One region of the Eubacterium limosum genome, then DNA from elsewhere that is predicted to be linked to it. Evidence: a T-box and tRNA genes for the amino acid it is inferred to sense, from the RefSeq annotation. Region 1 holds a T-box; the other regions hold tRNA genes.
What was found. A T-box is a leader RNA that pairs with one kind of tRNA and senses whether it is charged. The one in region 1 lies ahead of alaS (alanine--tRNA ligase), so its partner is inferred to be a tRNA-Ala.
Positions count from the first base shown of each region.

Region 1 (7,187 bases):
GTTTTTCCAGCTCCGCCTCTATTGGCTCTCCGTTTATCCTGGCTGCGTTGTAGCGGACCTCGTCAACGGACTGCATGCCAAAGGCGATGGCGTCCAGCGTTTCCAAACCCAGGATATAGTCGAAACAGGCTTTTTTGCTGGCCAGCAGATTGCCGCCGCCCAAGGGCTTCATGCCAAAAACGCCCTTTCCGGCCTGTTTGGCTTTCATGATCGCGGCTTCCATGTCCTCACGGCTTCCATCCTCAATGCCAATACCTGTAAGGTTAATGAGGGGAAATACCACCTCGATCTCGTTAAAGTCCGCAGCGTCTCGTACGCCCTCAACCCTGTGGGTTGAAATGCCAAAGGCACGGATCACGCCCTTCTCTTTCATTTTCAAAAGATACTCGATGGCTTCCCAGTGGCCTTCAAAGGTCAGGCGGCTCTCCTGCTCATGCAGCATATAAATATCGATGTAGTCCCGTCCAAGCTCGCGTAACGCTCTGTCCAGGCTTTTAGCCACGCCCTCGGCCGAATAATCGTAAGATTTGGTACAGATAACCAGATCTTTTTTGATTTCCAGTGCCTGCTTGAGATAAGGGTAGCAATTGTACAAGTCAGCCGTATCAAAAAAATTGATTCCGGCGTCCAGAGCCGCTTCAATGATCGGGCGGCTTTCTTCCAGTGTTTTGTTTTTCTGCAGCGGGCCAATGGTCAGGCTTCCAAAGCAGAGCCTTGAAACCTCGATCCCAGTCTGTCCCAGTTTACGGTATTCCATCATTCGTCGTTTCCTGTTTATTTCTATTGGAAAAAAGACCCACGGCTCCCCTTTACAATAGAAATAAAAAGTCTTAGGCAAACTGTTAAAATTCGCCTAAGACCTGTGTTCATCTATAAGCTCGTTATTCTTGAATACTGCTCAAATAGCGTTTTACCAGCTCTTCAAGAAGTTCATCGCGTTCGATTTTCTGGATTAAGTTACGGGCATCATTATGGCTTGTGATATAAGTCGGATCGCCTGACATAACATAACCAACGATTTGATTAACGGGATTATATCCTTTTTCGATCAATGCCTTGTTGACTTCCTGCATGACTTCATCAATTGTTTTGGCTTTATCGTTGTTAACGTCAAACAAGATGGTCCCTCGATCAAATACTGTATTGCTATCCATTTTGCCATTCCTCCTCTTTACTGGTCTACGCCTATTTTAACGCAATAACCTTCAAAAGACAAGCTTTTTTTCTTGAAAACCCTTAGTCAAGCTGATTCTTGATGATTTCTTTAGCTTTTTCTAAGGCTTCACCCAGTTTTTCGGGCTTTTTGCCACCGGCCTGCGCCATATCCGGGCGTCCGCCGCCGCCGCCGCCTGCAATTTGCGCTACTTCCTTAATAAGCTTGCCAGCGTGGAAACCCTTGTCCAGAATGTCCTTGGTGGCTGTCGCAATAAAGTTGACCTTTTCCTTGCCTTTGGTGCCGAGCAGCACAATGCCGGAGCCCATACGGTCCTTGAGCATATCGCTGATATTGCGGAGCTCTTCCATATCCACACCCTCAACCTCTGCGATGGTAGTCTGTACGCCGTCGATGACGGTAACCTTCTGATGGATATCCATAACCATATTGCCTGCAAATTTATGTTTAAGCTCATTGATGACTTTTTCTTTATGCTTGCTCTGTTCTGCCAGCTCGGTGACTTTTTCCAGAAGGTGGTCTGGGTTGGTCTTTAAGGCTTCTGCGGTTTCGAGCAGGGTGTCGTCCATCTGCTCAACATGGTAAACGGCATTCATGCCTGTAGCCGCTTCGATACGGCGGATACCGGCTGCGACACCGGTTTCGCTCAAGATTTTAAACATCCCGACCTGGGCGGAATTGGAAATATGGCAGCCGCCGCAAAGCTCGATGCTGAAATCTCCAACCTTAACAACACGGACTACCTCACCGTATTTTTCACCAAAAAGGGCCATTGCGCCCATGGAACGGGCGTCGTCGATACTGGTTTCAAAGATGGCGACATCCATGGCTTCCAGAATCGCCTTATTGACGATTTCCTCTACCTGGCGTTTTTCTTCATGGGTCATTGGCTGGAAGTGGTTAAAGTCAAAACGGAGACGGTCTGGCGATACAAAGGAGCCTGCCTGTTCAACATGGTCGCCCAATACCTGCTTCAATGCTTTCTGGAGCAGATGGGTCGATGTGTGGTTTCTCTGGGTAGCAGCTCGCAGCTCGCGGTTGACCTTTGTCGTAACTTCTTCGTCCATTTTAAAGGTTCCGGAAACCACCTTACCATAGTGGATATGGCGGCCAAGGCTGCCTTTTTTACAGTCGGTCACTTCGATCACTCGGTCACCAGAGACGATCTGGCCTTTATCGCCAACCTGTCCGCCGCTCTCAGCGTAAAAGGAGGTTTTATCGAGCAGCACCAGGACATCCTCGCCGGCATGTACTTCGCTCACCAGCTCTTCGCCGGAGATCAGGCCGATGATTTTCCCGGTTGCTTCCAGATTTTCATAACCCACGAATTCAACCAATGCATCTGGTCCCAGCGGGTTAAAGGGATCGTCTGCCCAGACGGCCAGGTCGCTCTCTGCACGGGCCTTGCGGGCACGTTCGCGCTGTTCCTGCATGGCTTCTTCAAATTCACTGGCGATCAGGGTCAGGCCACGCTCCTCAACAATTTCCTTTGTCAGGTCATAGGGGAAGCCGTATGTATCGTACAATTTAAAGGCGCCCTGTCCTGGGAACACCTTTTCTTCCTGTGCGATCAGGCTGTCCAGCTCTTTTTCGAGCAGGCTCAGGCCCTGATCAATGGTTTCTTTAAAGCGTTCTTCCTCAATCCGGATCAGCTTCTGAATATAATCCTGTTTTTCTGCCAGCTCTGGATAAGCACCAGATGAGACACGGACCACTTCCTTGGCCACATCGTAAAGGAAAAGCTCCTGCATGCCAAGCAGCTTGCCATGGCGGGCTGCACGTCTTAAAAGACGTCTCAGGACATAGCCGCGGCCTTCGTTGCCTGGCATAACGCCGTCGGCGATCATAAAGGTAACACTGCGGACATGGTCGGTAATAACGCGGATGGAAACATCATCCTGGGTATTTTCGCCGTATTTAACGCCAGCTTTTTTACAGATATAATTCAGGATATGGCCGATGGTATCAATCTCGAAGATATTGTCAACGCCCTGCATGATGGTAGCCAGACGTTCCAGCCCCATGCCGGTGTCGATATTCGGGTTAGCCAGCGGATTGTAGTTGCCTTCCTCATCCTTGTCAAACTGGGTGAATACCAGGTTCCAGAACTCAACATAGCGGTCGCACTCACAGCCTGGCGCGCAGTCTGGACTGCCGCAGCCGTATTCTTCCCCACGGTCATAGTAAAGCTCGGAGCAGGGGCCGCATGGTCCCAGTCCATGTTCCCAGAAATTGTCTTCTTTTCCGAGGCGGACAATCCGCTCTTCCGGCACGCCAATTTCGTCATGCCAGATGTCATGGGCTTCATCATCATCTAAATAGATGGATACATAAATTTTTTCCGGATCCATTTCCATGACCTCAGTACAGAATTCCCACGCCCATGGAATGGCTTCTTTCTTGAAGTAATCCCCAAAGGAAAAGTTGCCGAGCATTTCAAAGAAGGTACCGTGACGGGCAGTCTTGCCGACATTTTCGATGTCGGGGGTACGGATACACTTCTGGCAGGTGGTTACCCGTTTTCTCGGCGGAATTTCATCACCTGTAAAGTAAGGCTTCATCGGAGCCATCCCGGAGTTGATCAAAAGCAGACTCTTGTCATTGATCGGCACCAGTGGAAAGCTCTTTAATCTTAAATGTCCTTTGCTCTCAAAGAACGCTAAAAACTTTTCACGAATTTCGTTTAAACCTAAAGGTTGCATGTCTTCGTTCTCCCTTTTATGAATTTGTTTTAGTTTATGATTGATGCTTTGAGTAAAAAAATAAAACTCCGCCCCTGTAAACAGGGACGAAGTTGATTTCCGCGGTACCACCCAAATTAGCAAAGCGGTGCTTTGCTCACTCAAACAAATAACGGTCTGTCAGCCGTCGGTTCTTACACTCTTCTGATTTCAGAACCGCTGCTCAAATGGGGCGGCCTTATCACTTCCATGGAAACTCGCACCAGCCGTTCCCTCTCTGAATGGTCTGTCATAAGGTTGTCATTCTCATTGCATTCATATTTACTTAACATTCAAATTATATGTAATGTTTTCGCTTTTGTCAAGTCTTATTCTGAATTGGACTTTAATATCCTTTTACCTGAGCATTTCGCCCTTAGAGGACGCAAATCCCGCAATCAAGTACTTCATAACGACCTTGACCGTCCCCATGATTGGCACTGCCAGAATCATCCCCAGGCCTCCGAACATGGCGCCGAAGAAAAAGATTGAAAAAATAATGATAACTGGGTGCAGGCCAACGTTGCCAGACATGAGCGCCGGCGCCAGCAGATTGCCGCACACCACCTGAACAATAGCCATCCAGATCAGAATATAAACCATCTGTATTGGGCTTGACAGCAGCGCCATGACGCAGATGACGACCATACCCACTGCCGGACCAAAATAAGGGATCATGGTCGTTACGCCCGCAATCACACCGATAACCGGCGCGTAGGGCAGCCCCATAAAGTAAGCGCCCACACCGGTCAGAATCCCGGCGATAATGGACATGAGCCCCTGCCCGCGGATAAAACCGCCGATAACCATGTCGATGTCGTAAAACATTTTTTTAACCTGATTTCTGGCATCAATGGGCACCAGATACATAAGGGACTGGGTAAACAGCTCTTTGTCCAGTAAAAGGAAAATGGTGACCAGCGGCACGATAATAATGTTCATCAGCTGCCCGCTGTTGGCGATAATGGCGTTCGACAGCCCCTGCAGCATACTGCCGAACATTCCGGCCACCTGGGACAGGCTCTGCTCAAGGTTAAAATACTTCGACATATCCGAATCATTGTATTTCTGAATAAATTCGGAAATCTGCCCGCCGTAATTCTGCAAATCCTGGAGCATTGACGGAATGTTTGTCACCATCTGAGCAATGTTGCTGATCAGGCTGGGGACAAAGCTCATAAAAACGCCGAACAAAATCAAGAGGACGATGACACAGACAAAAAGGACAGAAAGTCCCCGTCCAAAGCCCCGGCGTTCAAAAATCTTAACCAAAGGGTTTAAGAGATAAGCCAAAATAATGGCCATAAAGAATGGCATGAACATCCCCGAAAAGGTGGGCCATAAAAATATCGCAAAAAGGATACAGATCAGGACTACAACGGTATTGACAATTAAAATTCGTTTTTTATCGGGTGATATTTTCATGATGTTCCTCCCCCAAAACCTTTTCCAGAATGCCGCCCTCACGGTGTGTCCGGTCCATTTCCAGCATATCCTTGTCATAATTCAAACTTTTATCGCGGTATTCCATATGCTCAGCATCCACAAGGCTGTAGCCGTAGTCCAGATCGTCAAAAAAGCTGCGGGACAAATCGTATTCCTGAACCTTAAAATCCTTTGAGACCGTCGCGTCTGCGACCTTGGCGAAACGCTTGCCGTCCACATCCTTTACCGGCGTGTTCACAAGGGAGTAGCTGTCCTCGAGCCGCGCTTTCATTTCCTTTGCGGAGAGCTTGGTTATGGCCTTGTCTCCACCAAGCGTTACGTGGTCATAATCCACCTCGATGATATCCGAAGGAAAAATAATCTGGGCCTTGCTGAACAGGCCGCCCTCTGAGAGGACCAGGCAGTCAATTTTGTGGTCACAGACTCTTATGTCGCGCACAAGTCCCCGAAGCCGTGTGTCATTTTCAAAAAACACCTGGGTGTTTAATAGATTACTGGCTTTCATCTTTTCACCTTTCTACATAAGTTTTATTATTTCTGTCGATGGCTTTATTATAGCACATCCGCTTACACAGTGTCTTGAAAGAATACTCAAGAATTCTTCAAATCGGCAGGTCACTCTTCTTTTTTCAAAAGCTTTCGCGGGTCTATGTCCTTTTGGCTCAGACGTTGGTTGACTGTCTCGCCGGTCAGTGTATAGAGCACTGAAAAGAGCGGGATCATCACAATGATGCCCAGAATGCCGAAAGCACCTCCGCCAATGGTGACCGCGGCCAGAATCCAAAGCGGAGACAAACCAATGGAACTGCCCACAACATGCGGGTAGATCAGATTGCCCTCGACATGCTGCACGATGAAACAGGCAACCACAAAGATCAGCGCCTTGACCGGGCTTAGGGTTAAGATGAGAAACCCTCCCAGACAGCAGGCCACAATGGCCCCAAAGACAGGTATCAGTGAGAATAGGCCGATCAGTACCGCAATGGTCAGAGCATAGGGCATCTGTAAAAGTGACAGAACGATGGTATAAATAACGGTTAAAATCAATGCTTCGATACACTGGCCTGAAACAAAATGGCTGAAAGTCTCCTGGATGAGGCCGGCAATTTCCAAAATCCGGTCAACACGCTTTTCCGGCAGGTAAGCGTACAGAAGCTTTCTGGTTTGAAGCCCCAGCTTTTCCTTCTGAAATAAAAGATAAACCGCCACCACCAGGCCGATCACCGTATGAAAAACACCGCCTGCTACCGAGGCTGCCACGTTCAGCGTTGTATTTAAAAATCCCGCAGCACCGCCCCTGAAAAAGGAAAACAGGTTTTTGCTGAGCATATCCCAGTTCAGACTTTCAAGTCCTCCGGTATCAAACTTCTGTATAAAGGCGGAAACTTCGGAGTGCTCGCCGAGGATACGAACCGCCCAGCTCTGGAAATTCTCAAGAACCGATGGAAAACTCCTGGCAAAAAGTAAAACGGCGTTTACCAGCTCAGGAAGCACAAGAAAAACGACCAGGGCCATAATACCGATAAGAATTAAAAACGCCGCCAGAATACTCAGGGGCCTCCGCAGCCTTTGGACGCGCTTTCCTTTTAGCCACCTTTTTGTAAACAGCCGCCTTTCCATCAGACTCATGGGGATATTTAAGACAAAGGCGATGCCGGCGCCAATAATAAAAGGTGAGATCAATCCCATAATTCCGAGAAATGCCCCCCATACCGCATCAATATTCTTAAGGCCAGCCCACAAAACCAATGCCAGGACAATAATCCCGATTAAAGCCTGCTTTGTTTTTCGGTTCATTTCCACTATCTCGCCCTCTTTCTTTTACTGAATCTTGTGTCATTATGAGT
Region 1 covers NZ_CP019962.1:1,663,837-1,671,023, reverse strand. The annotation lists gene B2M23_RS07715 (aldo/keto reductase) at 1-757, opposite strand, end outside; gene B2M23_RS07710 (IreB family regulatory phosphoprotein) at 882-1,154, opposite strand; gene alaS (alanine--tRNA ligase) at 1,237-3,876, opposite strand; T-box leader at 3,956-4,174, opposite strand; gene B2M23_RS07700 (AI-2E family transporter) at 4,252-5,319, opposite strand; gene B2M23_RS07695 (hypothetical protein) at 5,300-5,845, opposite strand; gene B2M23_RS07690 (AI-2E family transporter) at 5,956-7,137, opposite strand.

Region 2 (7,187 bases), 1.4 Mb from region 1:
GAGTACCTCCACGATACGGCCCTCGGGATTTTGGCCGCCTTCGGGCCAGACCGTTACGCTTACGACAACCTTGTCATTGGTGTGGGCGCCGTACATATAGCGTTCGGGAATAAAGATATCTTTGTTGAGCTTGTCGTTATCCGGGATGACAAAGCCAAAGTTTTTGTGCTGCTCGAAACGGCCGACCAGCTTGCTACGGCCGCGCTCCAGCACTTTGACAATTTCGCCTTCCGCCCGGCGGTCCTTTGCGGCTGTGAGGAGGCGCACCTCCACGCGGTCCATGTCCAGAGCGCCGTTTAAGGAGCTGGGGGCAATAAAAATGTCCTGATCCATGCTCTCATCGTCCGGGGTCACAAAGCCAAAGCCTCTAGAGTGCCCCTGGAGGATTCCGGTAATTCTTTTTTCGTCCTTGATGTTGACATAGCGTTCCTGATGGTCGCAGGCGATTTTGCCCTTCCGCACCATCTCGGTCAGCAGGTTGTTCAGCATCTGTTTATCTTTTTTATTGTGAAGATCCAAAAGGTATGCCAGATCCTTAAAGCGCATCGGCCTGTATCTGGAGCTTTCGATTACGGACTTCACCATCTTTTTTAAGTCTTTTGTTTTCATAATGCCTCATTTTCTGTATAATATATAACCTTTATAGGTTCATTCTAACAGAGTAAAGTCTTAAACTCAATCAATTACATAAAATTAACCGCTGCTCTCAGAAGAAAACAGCGGTTAGAGGATCAATCCTTTAACGCAGAGATGGATGCAGCGATCTGGGCGGCTTTTTCAAAAACCTCGGGCTGCTTGGATAAATCGGGCTTCATATCCGGCGTGTAGATTATGCCGTCCTGCGCCATCAGCGCAAGTCCGCTCATTTCGCAGACATCACCCACACCACAGGTCATACAGGCGATGGGGGTTTGAACATTTAAAAACTCCGGCGCCGGCAGACGGTGGTAGTTGACGAAAAAGTCGGTCAGGCCCTTTTGGGCAACCTCTGGACTGGTACCGGAGGAAACCACACAAATAATTTTCTTAAGCTTAAGCTTGACGCCCAGGTGGCGCAGAGCAAACCAGCGCTCCAGAAAAACATGAGTCATGGCGTTAAAGCCCAGAGAAAACGCGTAATAGGTGGGAAAGCCAAGAATCAGGACATCTGCCTCCATAAGACAGGACTGGATATGATCCCAGCCGTCCTGCTGTACACAGCGGTTTGTATGGACACAGCGCATACAGCCAAGGCAAGGGTGCAGTTCGTAGTCGCTCAGATAAATAAGTTCCTGATCGACACCCTCCAGATTATTTGAGAGGTACTCAACGACCTGGGCGGTGTTCCCGTCCTTGCGAGGAGAACCAACAACCGATAAAACCTTCATAACAATACTCCTTCTCCCTTATATAATGTAGGTATTCCTTAAAGAACAATATAGCAGAGAAGCCTTTTAAAAACAATGATAAAAAAATGTAAAAAATTTCAGAAAAGGTATTGACATTCCTAAAGCATCGTCGTATAATAATGAAGCTGTCGCAAGTGAGGTGGCAAGTGAGTGAGAAATCACCACTTAGCAAAAAGTTTTTTTAAAAAAGTTCAAAAAGAACTTGACAGAGAAAAAACAAGATGCTAAAATATAGAAGTTCTCTCGCAAGAGGAAACAACGATTACAGCGCAGAGCTGTAAGGGTCATAGAAAAGAGAATAGTACCATAAAACCTGAAATTCCAGCTGATGAGAATCAGCAAAGGATAAAAACGCAAGTGCGATGAACACTTCAAAAAATCATCAAATGAACCAGATCAAGAAGCCGAAAGGCTAAACGATAAAACTATTTATTGAGAGTTTGATCCTGGCTCAGGACGAACGCTGGCGGTATGCTTAACACATGCAAGTCGAACGAGAAGGTTTTGATGGATCCTTCGGGTGACATTAGAACTGGAAAGTGGCGAACGGGTGAGTAACGCGTGGGTAACCTGCCCTATGGAAAGGAATAGCCTCGGGAAACTGGGAGTAAAGCCTTATATTATGGTTTTGTCGCATGGCAAGATCATGAAAACTCCGGTGCCATAGGATGGACCCGCGTCCCATTAGCTAGTTGGTGAGATAACAGCCCACCAAGGCGACGATGGGTAACCGGTCTGAGAGGGCGAACGGTCACACTGGAACTGAGACACGGTCCAGACTCCTACGGGAGGCAGCAGTGGGGAATATTGCGCAATGGGGGCAACCCTGACGCAGCAATACCGCGTGAGTGAAGAAGGTTTTCGGATCGTAAAGCTCTGTTATTGGGGAAGAAGAATGACGGTACCCAATGAGGAAGTCCCGGCTAACTACGTGCCAGCAGCCGCGGTAATACGTAGGGGACAAGCGTTGTCCGGAATGACTGGGCGTAAAGGGCGCGTAGGCGGTCTATTAAGTCTGATGTGAAAGGTACCGGCTCAACCGGTGAAGTGCATTGGAAACTGGTAGACTTGAGTATTGGAGAGGCAAGTGGAATTCCTAGTGTAGCGGTGAAATGCGTAGATATTAGGAGGAACACCAGCGGCGAAGGCGGCTTGCTGGACAAATACTGACGCTGAGGTGCGAAAGCGTGGGGAGCGAACAGGATTAGATACCCTGGTAGTCCACGCCGTAAACGATGAATGCTAGGTGTTGGGGAAACTCAGTGCCGCAGTTAACACAATAAGCATTCCGCCTGGGGAGTACGACCGCAAGGTTGAAACTCAAAGGAATTGACGGGGACCCGCACAAGCAGCGGAGCATGTGGTTTAATTCGAAGCAACGCGAAGAACCTTACCAGGTCTTGACATCCTCTGACGAGCCTAGAGATAGGAAGTTTCCTTCGGGAACAGAGAGACAGGTGGTGCATGGTTGTCGTCAGCTCGTGTCGTGAGATGTTGGGTTAAGTCCCGCAACGAGCGCAACCCCTGCCTTTAGTTGCCAGCATTAAGTTGGGCACTCTAGAGGGACTGCCGTAGACAATACGGAGGAAGGTGGGGACGACGTCAAATCATCATGCCCCTTATGACCTGGGCTACACACGTGCTACAATGGTCTGAACAGAGGGCCGCGAAGCCGCGAGGTGAAGCAAATCCCTTAAAACAGATCCCAGTTCGGATTGCAGGCTGCAACTCGCCTGCATGAAGTTGGAGTTGCTAGTAATCGCGGATCAGAATGCCGCGGTGAATGCGTTCCCGGGTCTTGTACACACCGCCCGTCACACCACGAGAGTTGGCAACACCCGAAGCCTGTGAGAGAACCGCAAGGACTCAGCAGTCGAAGGTGGGGCTAGTAATTGGGGTGAAGTCGTAACAAGGTAGCCGTATCGGAAGGTGCGGCTGGATCACCTCCTTTCTAGGGAACAGGAAGTCATGGTACTATTTTCTTTTGTATGACCCAAAGTCATACACAAAAATGATAATCTGGGGGTGTAGCTCAGTTGGGAGAGCACCTGCCTTGCAAGCAGGGGGTCAGGAGTTCGAATCTCCTCATCTCCACCATCTTATCATAAAAAGCAATTGCGGGGGCGTGGCTCAGTTGGGAGAGCGTCTGCTTCGCATGCAGAAGGTCAGGAGTTCGAGTCTCCTCGTCTCCACCATATTGATAATAAAATATGGGCTTGTAGCTCAGGTGGTTAGAGCGCACGCCTGATAAGCGTGAGGTCGGAGGTTCAAGTCCTCCCAAGCCCACCATGATTAAACATCATACATTGGTCATTGAAAACAACATAAAGAAAAAAGAGTAAAGAGCAAATATTAAACAAAGTAAAAAACTTCTTAATAAATGCAATTTCAAAAACAACATTCTTTTGAGCTCAGAAAGAGAACAAAAGAAAAACAAAACGAAATGCGAAAGCATTCGTGGAGATCAAGAAACAAAGAGCACAGGGTGAATGCCTTGGCACTGGGAGCCGAAGAAGGACGCGACAAGCTGCGAAAAGCCACGTTTAGGAGCACATATCCGTTGAGACGTGGGTGTCCGAATGGGGAAACCCGGCGGTCAGAAGGGCCGTCACCGTTAAGTGAATCCATAGCTTAACGGAGGGAACCCGGGGAACTGAAACATCTTAGTACCCGGAGGAAAAGAAAGAAACATCGATTCCTTAAGTAGCGGCGAGCGAACGAGGAAGAGCCCAGAATCCATCAATCATTTCCGTTTAGCAGAAGGGCATGGGAAGGCCCCGCAAAGAGCGTAAGACGCGCGTATGCGAAAAGCCGAGATGAGGAGATTCGAGGAGTACCACGGGACACGTGAAACCCTGTGGGAAGATGGGGGGCCCACCCCCCAAGGCTAAATACTACCCAGTGACCGATAGCGGAAAGTACCGTGAGGGAAAGGTGAAAAGAACCCCGGGAGGGGAGTGAAATAGAAACTGAAACCCTGTGCTTACAAGCAGCTGGAGCGCAAGTGACAGTGTGCTTTTTGTAGAACGGGCCAACGAGTTACGGTATGTAGCGAGGTTAAGCACTTCAGGTGCGGAGCCGAAGCGAAAGCGAGTCTGAATAGGGCGCCTTAGTTGCATGCTGTAGACCCGAAACCGTGTGATCTATCCATGACCAGGGTGAAGCTTGGGTAAAACCAAGTGGAGGCCCGAACCAGTGTCTGTTGAAAAAGGCTTGGATGAGTTGTGGATAGGGGTGAAATTCCAATCGAACACGGAGATAGCTGGTTCTCCCCGAAATAGCTTTAGGGCTAGCGTTCTGTGATGAATGACGGAGGTAGAGCACTGAATTGGGTAGGGGGCGTCAAGCTTACCGAACCATATCAAACTCCGAATGCCGTGCATTTTAACAGGGCAGTCAGACAGTGGGAGATAAGTTTCATTGTCAAAAGGGAAACAGCCCAGACCATCCGCTAAGGTCCCCAAGTACTGATTAAGTGGGAAAGGATGTGTCACTGCACAAACAACCAGGATGTTGGCTTAGAAGCAGCCATACATTTAAAGAGTGCGTAATAGCTCACTGGTCGAGTGGTGGTGCGCCGAAAATGAACGGGGCTAAAATCAGGCACCGAAGCGATGGATTGTACCATAAGGTACAGTGGTAGGGGAGCAATCTCTTAGGGGCGAAGCCATTTCGTAAGGGATGGTGGACTTAAGAGAAGAGAGAATGTTGGCATGAGTAGCGAAAGTGAAGTGAGAATCTTCACCATCGAAAGCCCAAGGTTTCCTGAGGAAGGCTCGTCCGCTCAGGGTTAGTCGGGGCCTAAGCCGAGGTCAAAAGACGTAGGCGATGGACAACTGGTTGAAATTCCAGTACTACCTCAATGCGTTTGAGAAATGGAGTGACACAGAAGGATAAGCGAACCCGGCCGTTGGAAGAGCCGGGGCAAGCAGTGAGACTGCAGCGGGAGGCAAATCCCCCATTGCATAAGGTCAAGCTGTGATGCGGAACGAAAAATAAGTAGGGAAGTCGCCGATTTCACGCTGTCAAGAAAAGCTTCTATCGAGCAAAGAGGTACCCGTACCGTAAACCGACACAGGTAGGCGAGGAGAGAATCCTAAGATGAGCGGGAGAAGTGTTGTTAAGGAACTCGGCAAAATGACTCCGTAACTTCGGGAGAAGGAGTGCCCCTTCGGGGGCCGCAGAGAAGAGGCTCAAGCGACTGTTTAGCAAAAACACAGGTCTCTGCTAAATCGAAAGATGACGTATAGGGGCTGACGCCTGCCCGGTGCTGGAAGGTTAAGGGGAGTGCTTAGCGTAAGCGAAGGTGCGAACTTAAGCCCCAGTAAACGGCGGCCGTAACTATAACGGTCCTAAGGTAGCGAAATTCCTTGTCAGGTAAGTTCTGACCCGCACGAAAGGCGTAACGATTTGAGCGCTGTCTCGACAACACACCCGGTGAAATTGTAGTACTCGTGAAGATGCGAGTTACCCGCGACAGGACGGAAAGACCCCGTAGAGCTTTACTGTAGTCTGGCATTGAGTTTTGATATAACATGTACAGGATAGGTGGGAGGCAGAGAAGCATGCACGCCAGTGTGTGCCGAGCCATTGTTGGGATACCACTCTTGTTATATTGGAATTCTAACGCGTTGCCGTAATCCGGCAAGCGGACAGTGTCAGATGGGCAGTTTGACTGGGGCGGTCGCCTCCTAAAAAGTATCGGAGGCGCCCAAAGTTACCCTCAGGATGGTTGGAAACCATCTGTAAGAGTGCAAAGGCAGAAGGGTGATTGACTGCGAGAGAGACATCTCGAGCAGAGACGAAAGTCGGGCTTAGTGATCCGGTGGTTCCGAGTGGAAGGGCCATCGCTCAACGGATAAAAGCTACCTCGGGGATAACAGGCTTATCTCCCCCAAGAGTCCACATCGACGGGGAGGTTTGGCACCTCGATGTCGGCTCGTCTCATCCTGGGGCTGAAGCAGGTCCCAAGGGTTGGGCTGTTCGCCCATTAAAGAGGCACGCGAGCTGGGTTCAGAACGTCGTGAGACAGTTCGGTCCCTATCCGTCGTGGGCGTAAGATATTTGAAAGGAGCTGTTCCTAGTACGAGAGGACCGGAATGGACAAACCGCTGGTGCACCAGTTGTTCCGCCAGGAGCATCGCTGGGTAGCTAAGTTTGGAAGGGATAAGTGCTGAAGGCATCTAAGCACGAAGCCCCCCTTAAGATAAGATATCTCATTCGAAAGAAGTAAGGCCTCTGGAAGACGACCAGGTAGATAGGCTGGAGGTGGAAGTGCAGCAATGTATGGAGCTGACCAGTACTAATCGGCCGAGGTCTTGATCCCATCAAGACATTTTGAAAACTCTTTTCCTTTATGTTGTTTTGAGTGACCAAAACAACCGAATAAAAACGCAAGATTGATCTCGTGATGATGGCGAAGGGGAAACACCTGTTTACATACCGAACACAGAAGTAAAGTCCTTCAGCGCTGAAAGTACTTGGTGGGCAACTGCCTGGGAGGATAGGACATCGCGGGGTCTTAAATAATCCTCAGTAGCTCAACGGTGGAGCACTCGGCTGTTAACCGATAGGCTGTAGGTTCGAATCCTACCTGGGGAGCCATTTGAAGACAAACGGATATGGATAAGCAGGAACTTTTCCATATCCGTCTTTTTAAGCCAAAGACATTTGGCCCCTTGGTCAAGCGGTTAAGACACCGCCCTTTCACGGCGGTTACGGGGGTTCGAATCCCCCAGGGGTCACCATTTTTAATAACACCATGCGGCCTGGTAGTTCAGTTGGTTAGAATGCCAGCCT
Region 2 covers NZ_CP019962.1:3,079,802-3,086,988, forward strand. The annotation lists gene rnr (ribonuclease R) at 1-609, opposite strand, end outside; gene B2M23_RS14365 (flavodoxin family protein) at 732-1,367, opposite strand; rRNA gene B2M23_RS14370 (16S ribosomal RNA) at 1,817-3,339, shown strand; tRNA gene B2M23_RS14375 (tRNA-Ala) at 3,410-3,485, shown strand; tRNA gene B2M23_RS14380 (tRNA-Ala) at 3,508-3,583, shown strand; tRNA gene B2M23_RS14385 (tRNA-Ile) at 3,601-3,677, shown strand; rRNA gene B2M23_RS14390 (23S ribosomal RNA) at 3,851-6,714, shown strand; rRNA gene rrf (5S ribosomal RNA) at 6,792-6,908, shown strand; tRNA gene B2M23_RS14400 (tRNA-Asn) at 6,918-6,992, shown strand; tRNA gene B2M23_RS14405 (tRNA-Glu) at 7,061-7,135, shown strand; tRNA gene B2M23_RS14410 (tRNA-Asp) at 7,154-7,187, shown strand, end outside.
Region 2: it encodes a tRNA-Ala, which carries the amino acid that the T-box ahead of alaS (alanine--tRNA ligase) is inferred to sense. The anticodon was not compared.

Region 3 (7,187 bases), 1.0 Mb from region 1:
CCTTATTATAGTATCTCATTTTTCGCATTTTTGTCAATCACCCCAGTGGAAATTTACTTACATTTCCTCGATTTTGTTATTTTCTTAAATCTTAGGGTATAATTTCATATAAAGATAAAGTAGAGGCTTTATTTAAGCCGCCTATTTTGATTAGTAGTAAATTTTTGACATCTTGTGGACAAGACTTCAAAGTTATCGTATAATCAAAATAGGTCACGTAATCGATGAAAGGATTAAAGGTGGTTACTATGTTGAATGATATTTCAAAAACCTTACTGAAAAAGATGGAATCTGCAAATTATTCAGATGATGGCATCGCTACAGTTTCACTGGAAGAATTTACAAATGTTGATGAAGCGAAGGCTGCTGTTTTGGAAATCGAAAAATTAACCGAGTATTCTGAACACAAATTAGACCTTAATGAAGGAACAATGATTCTTTCTGTTTACAACCCAAAAGAAGATATTAATGGTTTTGTCACAAGACATCCAAATCGAACAGCCTGTGGCGGTAAATAATTATACTTTGAACCTTGGGGCCTCTCAATTAAGAGAGGCCTTTTGTATTCAACCCGTATCGTAACAATACGGGTTGAATTTTTGCAATAAAAAAAACGATCCAACGATCGTTATAATGGTGGGGAGAGATGGATTCGAACCATCGTAGACTCAGTCAACGGATTTACAGTCCGCCCCCTTTAGCCACTCGGGCATCTCCCCAAAATAAAAATGGAGCTGATGATAGGACTTGAACCTACAACCTGCTGATTACAAATCAGCTGCTCTGCCAATTGAGCCACATCAGCTTAATGATAAACCTATTAAATTCCAATTCGAACAATTGCTGCTCCCGGCCATCTGCCTAACTAAGCGATTCACACCAAATCACAGATTTGGGTTCTCTGCTTATGCCAATTGAGCCACATCAGCTTAATATAAACTTATTGAATTATAAAACCTAAAACAAATAAAAAAATGGTGACCCATGGGCGACTTGAACGCCCGACACCCTGATTAAAAGTCAGATGCTCTACCAACTGAGCTAATGGGTCACAAAAATTGGTAATATTAAGATAAAAATGGCGACCTGGAAGAGACTCGAACTCTCGACCTCCAGCGTGACAGGCTGGCATTCTAACCAACTGAACTACCAGGCCGCATGGTGTTATTAAAAATGGTGACCCCTGGGGGATTCGAACCCCCGTAACCGCCGTGAAAGGGCGGTGTCTTAACCGCTTGACCAAGGGGCCAAATGTCTTTGGCTTAAAAAGACGGATATGGAAAAGTTCCTGCTTATCCATATCCGTTTGTCTTCAAATGGCTCCCCAGGTAGGATTCGAACCTACAGCCTATCGGTTAACAGCCGAGTGCTCCACCGTTGAGCTACTGAGGATTATTTAAGACCCCGCGATGTCCTATCCTCCCAGGCAGTTGCCCACCAAGTACTTTCAGCGCTGAAGGACTTTACTTCTGTGTTCGGTATGTAAACAGGTGTTTCCCCTTCGCCATCATCACGAGATCAATCTTGCGTTTTTATTCGGTTTTTGGTCATTCAAAACAACATAAAGGAAAAGAGTTTTCAAAATGTCTTGATGGGATCAAGACCTCGGCCGATTAGTACTGGTCAGCTCCATACATTGCTGCACTTCCACCTCCAGCCTATCTACCTGGTCGTCTTCCAGAGGCCTTACTTCTTTCGAATGAGATATCTTATCTTAAGGGGGGCTTCGTGCTTAGATGCCTTCAGCACTTATCCCTTCCAAACTTAGCTACCCAGCGATGCTCCTGGCGGAACAACTGGTGCACCAGCGGTTTGTCCATTCCGGTCCTCTCGTACTAGGAACAGCTCCTTTCAAATATCTTACGCCCACGACGGATAGGGACCGAACTGTCTCACGACGTTCTGAACCCAGCTCGCGTGCCTCTTTAATGGGCGAACAGCCCAACCCTTGGGACCTGCTTCAGCCCCAGGATGAGACGAGCCGACATCGAGGTGCCAAACCTCCCCGTCGATGTGGACTCTTGGGGGAGATAAGCCTGTTATCCCCGAGGTAGCTTTTATCCGTTGAGCGATGGCCCTTCCACTCGGAACCACCGGATCACTAAGCCCGACTTTCGTCTCTGCTCGAGATGTCTCTCTCGCAGTCAATCACCCTTCTGCCTTTGCACTCTTACAGATGGTTTCCAACCATCCTGAGGGTAACTTTGGGCGCCTCCGATACTTTTTAGGAGGCGACCGCCCCAGTCAAACTGCCCATCTGACACTGTCCGCTTGCCGGATTACGGCAACGCGTTAGAATTCCAATATAACAAGAGTGGTATCCCAACAATGGCTCGGCACACACTGGCGTGCATGCTTCTCTGCCTCCCACCTATCCTGTACATGTTATATCAAAACTCAATGCCAGACTACAGTAAAGCTCTACGGGGTCTTTCCGTCCTGTCGCGGGTAACTCGCATCTTCACGAGTACTACAATTTCACCGGGTGTGTTGTCGAGACAGCGCTCAAATCGTTACGCCTTTCGTGCGGGTCAGAACTTACCTGACAAGGAATTTCGCTACCTTAGGACCGTTATAGTTACGGCCGCCGTTTACTGGGGCTTAAGTTCGCACCTTCGCTTACGCTAAGCACTCCCCTTAACCTTCCAGCACCGGGCAGGCGTCAGCCCCTATACGTCATCTTTCGATTTAGCAGAGACCTGTGTTTTTGCTAAACAGTCGCTTGAGCCTCTTCTCTGCGGCCCCCGAAGGGGCACTCCTTCTCCCGAAGTTACGGAGTCATTTTGCCGAGTTCCTTAACAACACTTCTCCCGCTCATCTTAGGATTCTCTCCTCGCCTACCTGTGTCGGTTTACGGTACGGGTACCTCTTTGCTCGATAGAAGCTTTTCTTGACAGCGTGAAATCGGCGACTTCCCTACTTATTTTTCGTTCCGCATCACAGCTTGACCTTATGCAATGGGGGATTTGCCTCCCGCTGCAGTCTCACTGCTTGCCCCGGCTCTTCCAACGGCCGGGTTCGCTTATCCTTCTGTGTCACTCCATTTCTCAAACGCATTGAGGTAGTACTGGAATTTCAACCAGTTGTCCATCGCCTACGTCTTTTGACCTCGGCTTAGGCCCCGACTAACCCTGAGCGGACGAGCCTTCCTCAGGAAACCTTGGGCTTTCGATGGTGAAGATTCTCACTTCACTTTCGCTACTCATGCCAACATTCTCTCTTCTCTTAAGTCCACCATCCCTTACGAAATGGCTTCGCCCCTAAGAGATTGCTCCCCTACCACTGTACCTTATGGTACAATCCATCGCTTCGGTGCCTGATTTTAGCCCCGTTCATTTTCGGCGCACCACCACTCGACCAGTGAGCTATTACGCACTCTTTAAATGTATGGCTGCTTCTAAGCCAACATCCTGGTTGTTTGTGCAGTGACACATCCTTTCCCACTTAATCAGTACTTGGGGACCTTAGCGGATGGTCTGGGCTGTTTCCCTTTTGACAATGAAACTTATCTCCCACTGTCTGACTGCCCTGTTAAAATGCACGGCATTCGGAGTTTGATATGGTTCGGTAAGCTTGACGCCCCCTACCCAATTCAGTGCTCTACCTCCGTCATTCATCACAGAACGCTAGCCCTAAAGCTATTTCGGGGAGAACCAGCTATCTCCGTGTTCGATTGGAATTTCACCCCTATCCACAACTCATCCAAGCCTTTTTCAACAGACACTGGTTCGGGCCTCCACTTGGTTTTACCCAAGCTTCACCCTGGTCATGGATAGATCACACGGTTTCGGGTCTACAGCATGCAACTAAGGCGCCCTATTCAGACTCGCTTTCGCTTCGGCTCCGCACCTGAAGTGCTTAACCTCGCTACATACCGTAACTCGTTGGCCCGTTCTACAAAAAGCACACTGTCACTTGCGCTCCAGCTGCTTGTAAGCACAGGGTTTCAGTTTCTATTTCACTCCCCTCCCGGGGTTCTTTTCACCTTTCCCTCACGGTACTTTCCGCTATCGGTCACTGGGTAGTATTTAGCCTTGGGGGGTGGGCCCCCCATCTTCCCACAGGGTTTCACGTGTCCCGTGGTACTCCTCGAATCTCCTCATCTCGGCTTTTCGCATACGCGCGTCTTACGCTCTTTGCGGGGCCTTCCCATGCCCTTCTGCTAAACGGAAATGATTGATGGATTCTGGGCTCTTCCTCGTTCGCTCGCCGCTACTTAAGGAATCGATGTTTCTTTCTTTTCCTCCGGGTACTAAGATGTTTCAGTTCCCCGGGTTCCCTCCGTTAAGCTATGGATTCACTTAACGGTGACGGCCCTTCTGACCGCCGGGTTTCCCCATTCGGACACCCACGTCTCAACGGATATGTGCTCCTAAACGTGGCTTTTCGCAGCTTGTCGCGTCCTTCTTCGGCTCCCAGTGCCAAGGCATTCACCCTGTGCTCTTTGTTTCTTGATCTCCACGAATGCTTTCGCATTTCGTTTTGTTTTTCTTTTGTTCTCTTTCTGAGCTCAAAAGAATGTTGTTTTTGAAATTGCATTTATTAAGAAGTTTTTTACTTTGTTTAATATTTGCTCTTTACTCTTTTTTCTTTATGTTGTTTTCAATGACCAATGTATGATGTTTAATCATGGTGGGCTTGGGAGGACTTGAACCTCCGACCTCACGCTTATCAGGCGTGCGCTCTAACCACCTGAGCTACAAGCCCATATTTTATTATCAATATGGTGGAGACGAGGAGACTCGAACTCCTGACCTTCTGCATGCGAAGCAGACGCTCTCCCAACTGAGCCACGCCCCCGCAATTGCTTTTTATGATAAGATGGTGGAGATGAGGAGATTCGAACTCCTGACCCCCTGCTTGCAAGGCAGGTGCTCTCCCAACTGAGCTACACCCCCAGATTATCATTTTTGTGTATGACTTTGGGTCATACAAAAGAAAATAGTACCATGACTTCCTGTTCCCTAGAAAGGAGGTGATCCAGCCGCACCTTCCGATACGGCTACCTTGTTACGACTTCACCCCAATTACTAGCCCCACCTTCGACTGCTGAGTCCTTGCGGTTCTCTCACAGGCTTCGGGTGTTGCCAACTCTCGTGGTGTGACGGGCGGTGTGTACAAGACCCGGGAACGCATTCACCGCGGCATTCTGATCCGCGATTACTAGCAACTCCAACTTCATGCAGGCGAGTTGCAGCCTGCAATCCGAACTGGGATCTGTTTTAAGGGATTTGCTTCACCTCGCGGCTTCGCGGCCCTCTGTTCAGACCATTGTAGCACGTGTGTAGCCCAGGTCATAAGGGGCATGATGATTTGACGTCGTCCCCACCTTCCTCCGTATTGTCTACGGCAGTCCCTCTAGAGTGCCCAACTTAATGCTGGCAACTAAAGGCAGGGGTTGCGCTCGTTGCGGGACTTAACCCAACATCTCACGACACGAGCTGACGACAACCATGCACCACCTGTCTCTCTGTTCCCGAAGGAAACTTCCTATCTCTAGGCTCGTCAGAGGATGTCAAGACCTGGTAAGGTTCTTCGCGTTGCTTCGAATTAAACCACATGCTCCGCTGCTTGTGCGGGTCCCCGTCAATTCCTTTGAGTTTCAACCTTGCGGTCGTACTCCCCAGGCGGAATGCTTATTGTGTTAACTGCGGCACTGAGTTTCCCCAACACCTAGCATTCATCGTTTACGGCGTGGACTACCAGGGTATCTAATCCTGTTCGCTCCCCACGCTTTCGCACCTCAGCGTCAGTATTTGTCCAGCAAGCCGCCTTCGCCACTGGTGTTCCTCCTAATATCTACGCATTTCACCGCTACACTAGGAATTCCACTTGCCTCTCCAATACTCAAGTCTACCAGTTTCCAATGCACTTCACCGGTTGAGCCGGTACCTTTCACATCAGACTTAATAGACCGCCTACGCGCCCTTTACGCCCAGTCATTCCGGACAACGCTTGTCCCCTACGTATTACCGCGGCTGCTGGCACGTAGTTAGCCGGGACTTCCTCATTGGGTACCGTCATGTTTTCTTCCCCAATAACAGAGCTTTACGATCCGAAAACCTTCTTCACTCACGCGGTATTGCTGCGTCAGGGTTGCCCCCATTGCGCAATATTCCCCACTGCTGCCTCCCGTAGGAGTCTGGACCGTGTCTCAGTTCCAGTGTGACCGTTCGCCCTCTCAGACCGGTTACCCATCGTCGCCTTGGTGGGCTGTTATCTCACCAACTAGCTAATGGGACGCGGGTCCATCCTATGGCACCGGAGTTTTCATGATCTTGCCATGCGACAAAACCATAATATAAGGCTTTACTCCCAGTTTCCCGAGGCTATTCCTTTCCATAGGGCAGGTTACCCACGCGTTACTCACCCGTTCGCCACTTTCCAGTTCTAATTTCACCCGAAGGATCATTCAAAACCTTCTCGTTCGACTTGCATGTGTTAAGCATACCGCCAGCGTTCGTCCTGAGCCAGGATCAAACTCTCAATAAAAAGTTTATCGTTTAGCCTTTCGGCTTCTTGATCTGGTTCATGTGATGATTTTTTTGAAGTGTTCATCGCACTTGCGTTTTATCCTTTGCTGATTTTCATCAGCTGGAATTTCAGGTTTTATGGTACTATTCTCTTTTCTATGACCCGAACCTCTTTATCTATACTAATGAAGAGATTCATCTGCCGTCCTTGACAGCTTGTTTATGATACAACATCTCACAGGCTGTTGTCAAGCGCTTTTTTGCTTTTTTCAAAATCTTTTTTCGAAGACTTTTACTCAAAATCAGCAGCGCCTTATTGCTGACGACTTGACATAGTTTATCAGCTTTTTTATGAACTGTCAATAGGTTATTTGATTTTTTTTATAAAAAAAGCGAAATCCGTGAAGATTTCGCTTCTCAATGGCTTATTCAGGCTTATTCAGCCAGCTTTGTTTCTTTGATTTCCATGCCTAACACCTTTGATACAGACTTGTAGACAATAAATGTAATGAGCGCATTGACACCTGTTTTAATTAAATTAAATGGTATAATGACTGGAATGAGCATTGCTATAACCGCCTCAATTGGTGTTCCCATAAACAGCGGTGTGAAAATCAGATTCCAGATAACCATTGTGATCGTCATTGCCAGGGCTCCAAAGAGCAGTCCAACAACAGCGCCCTTCCGTGTACGATGCTTCTTATAAATATTGCC
Region 3 covers NZ_CP019962.1:2,671,618-2,678,804, reverse strand. The annotation lists gene B2M23_RS12610 (hypothetical protein) at 249-518, shown strand; tRNA gene B2M23_RS12605 (tRNA-Tyr) at 635-719, opposite strand; tRNA gene B2M23_RS12600 (tRNA-Thr) at 730-805, opposite strand; tRNA gene B2M23_RS12595 (tRNA-Lys) at 976-1,051, opposite strand; tRNA gene B2M23_RS12590 (tRNA-Asp) at 1,080-1,156, opposite strand; tRNA gene B2M23_RS12585 (tRNA-Glu) at 1,175-1,249, opposite strand; tRNA gene B2M23_RS12580 (tRNA-Asn) at 1,318-1,392, opposite strand; rRNA gene rrf (5S ribosomal RNA) at 1,402-1,518, opposite strand; rRNA gene B2M23_RS12570 (23S ribosomal RNA) at 1,594-4,457, opposite strand; tRNA gene B2M23_RS12565 (tRNA-Ile) at 4,631-4,707, opposite strand; tRNA gene B2M23_RS12560 (tRNA-Ala) at 4,725-4,800, opposite strand; tRNA gene B2M23_RS12555 (tRNA-Ala) at 4,823-4,898, opposite strand; rRNA gene B2M23_RS12550 (16S ribosomal RNA) at 4,969-6,492, opposite strand; gene B2M23_RS12545 (ECF transporter S component) at 6,909-7,187, opposite strand, start outside.
Region 3: it encodes a tRNA-Ala, which carries the amino acid that the T-box ahead of alaS (alanine--tRNA ligase) is inferred to sense. The anticodon was not compared.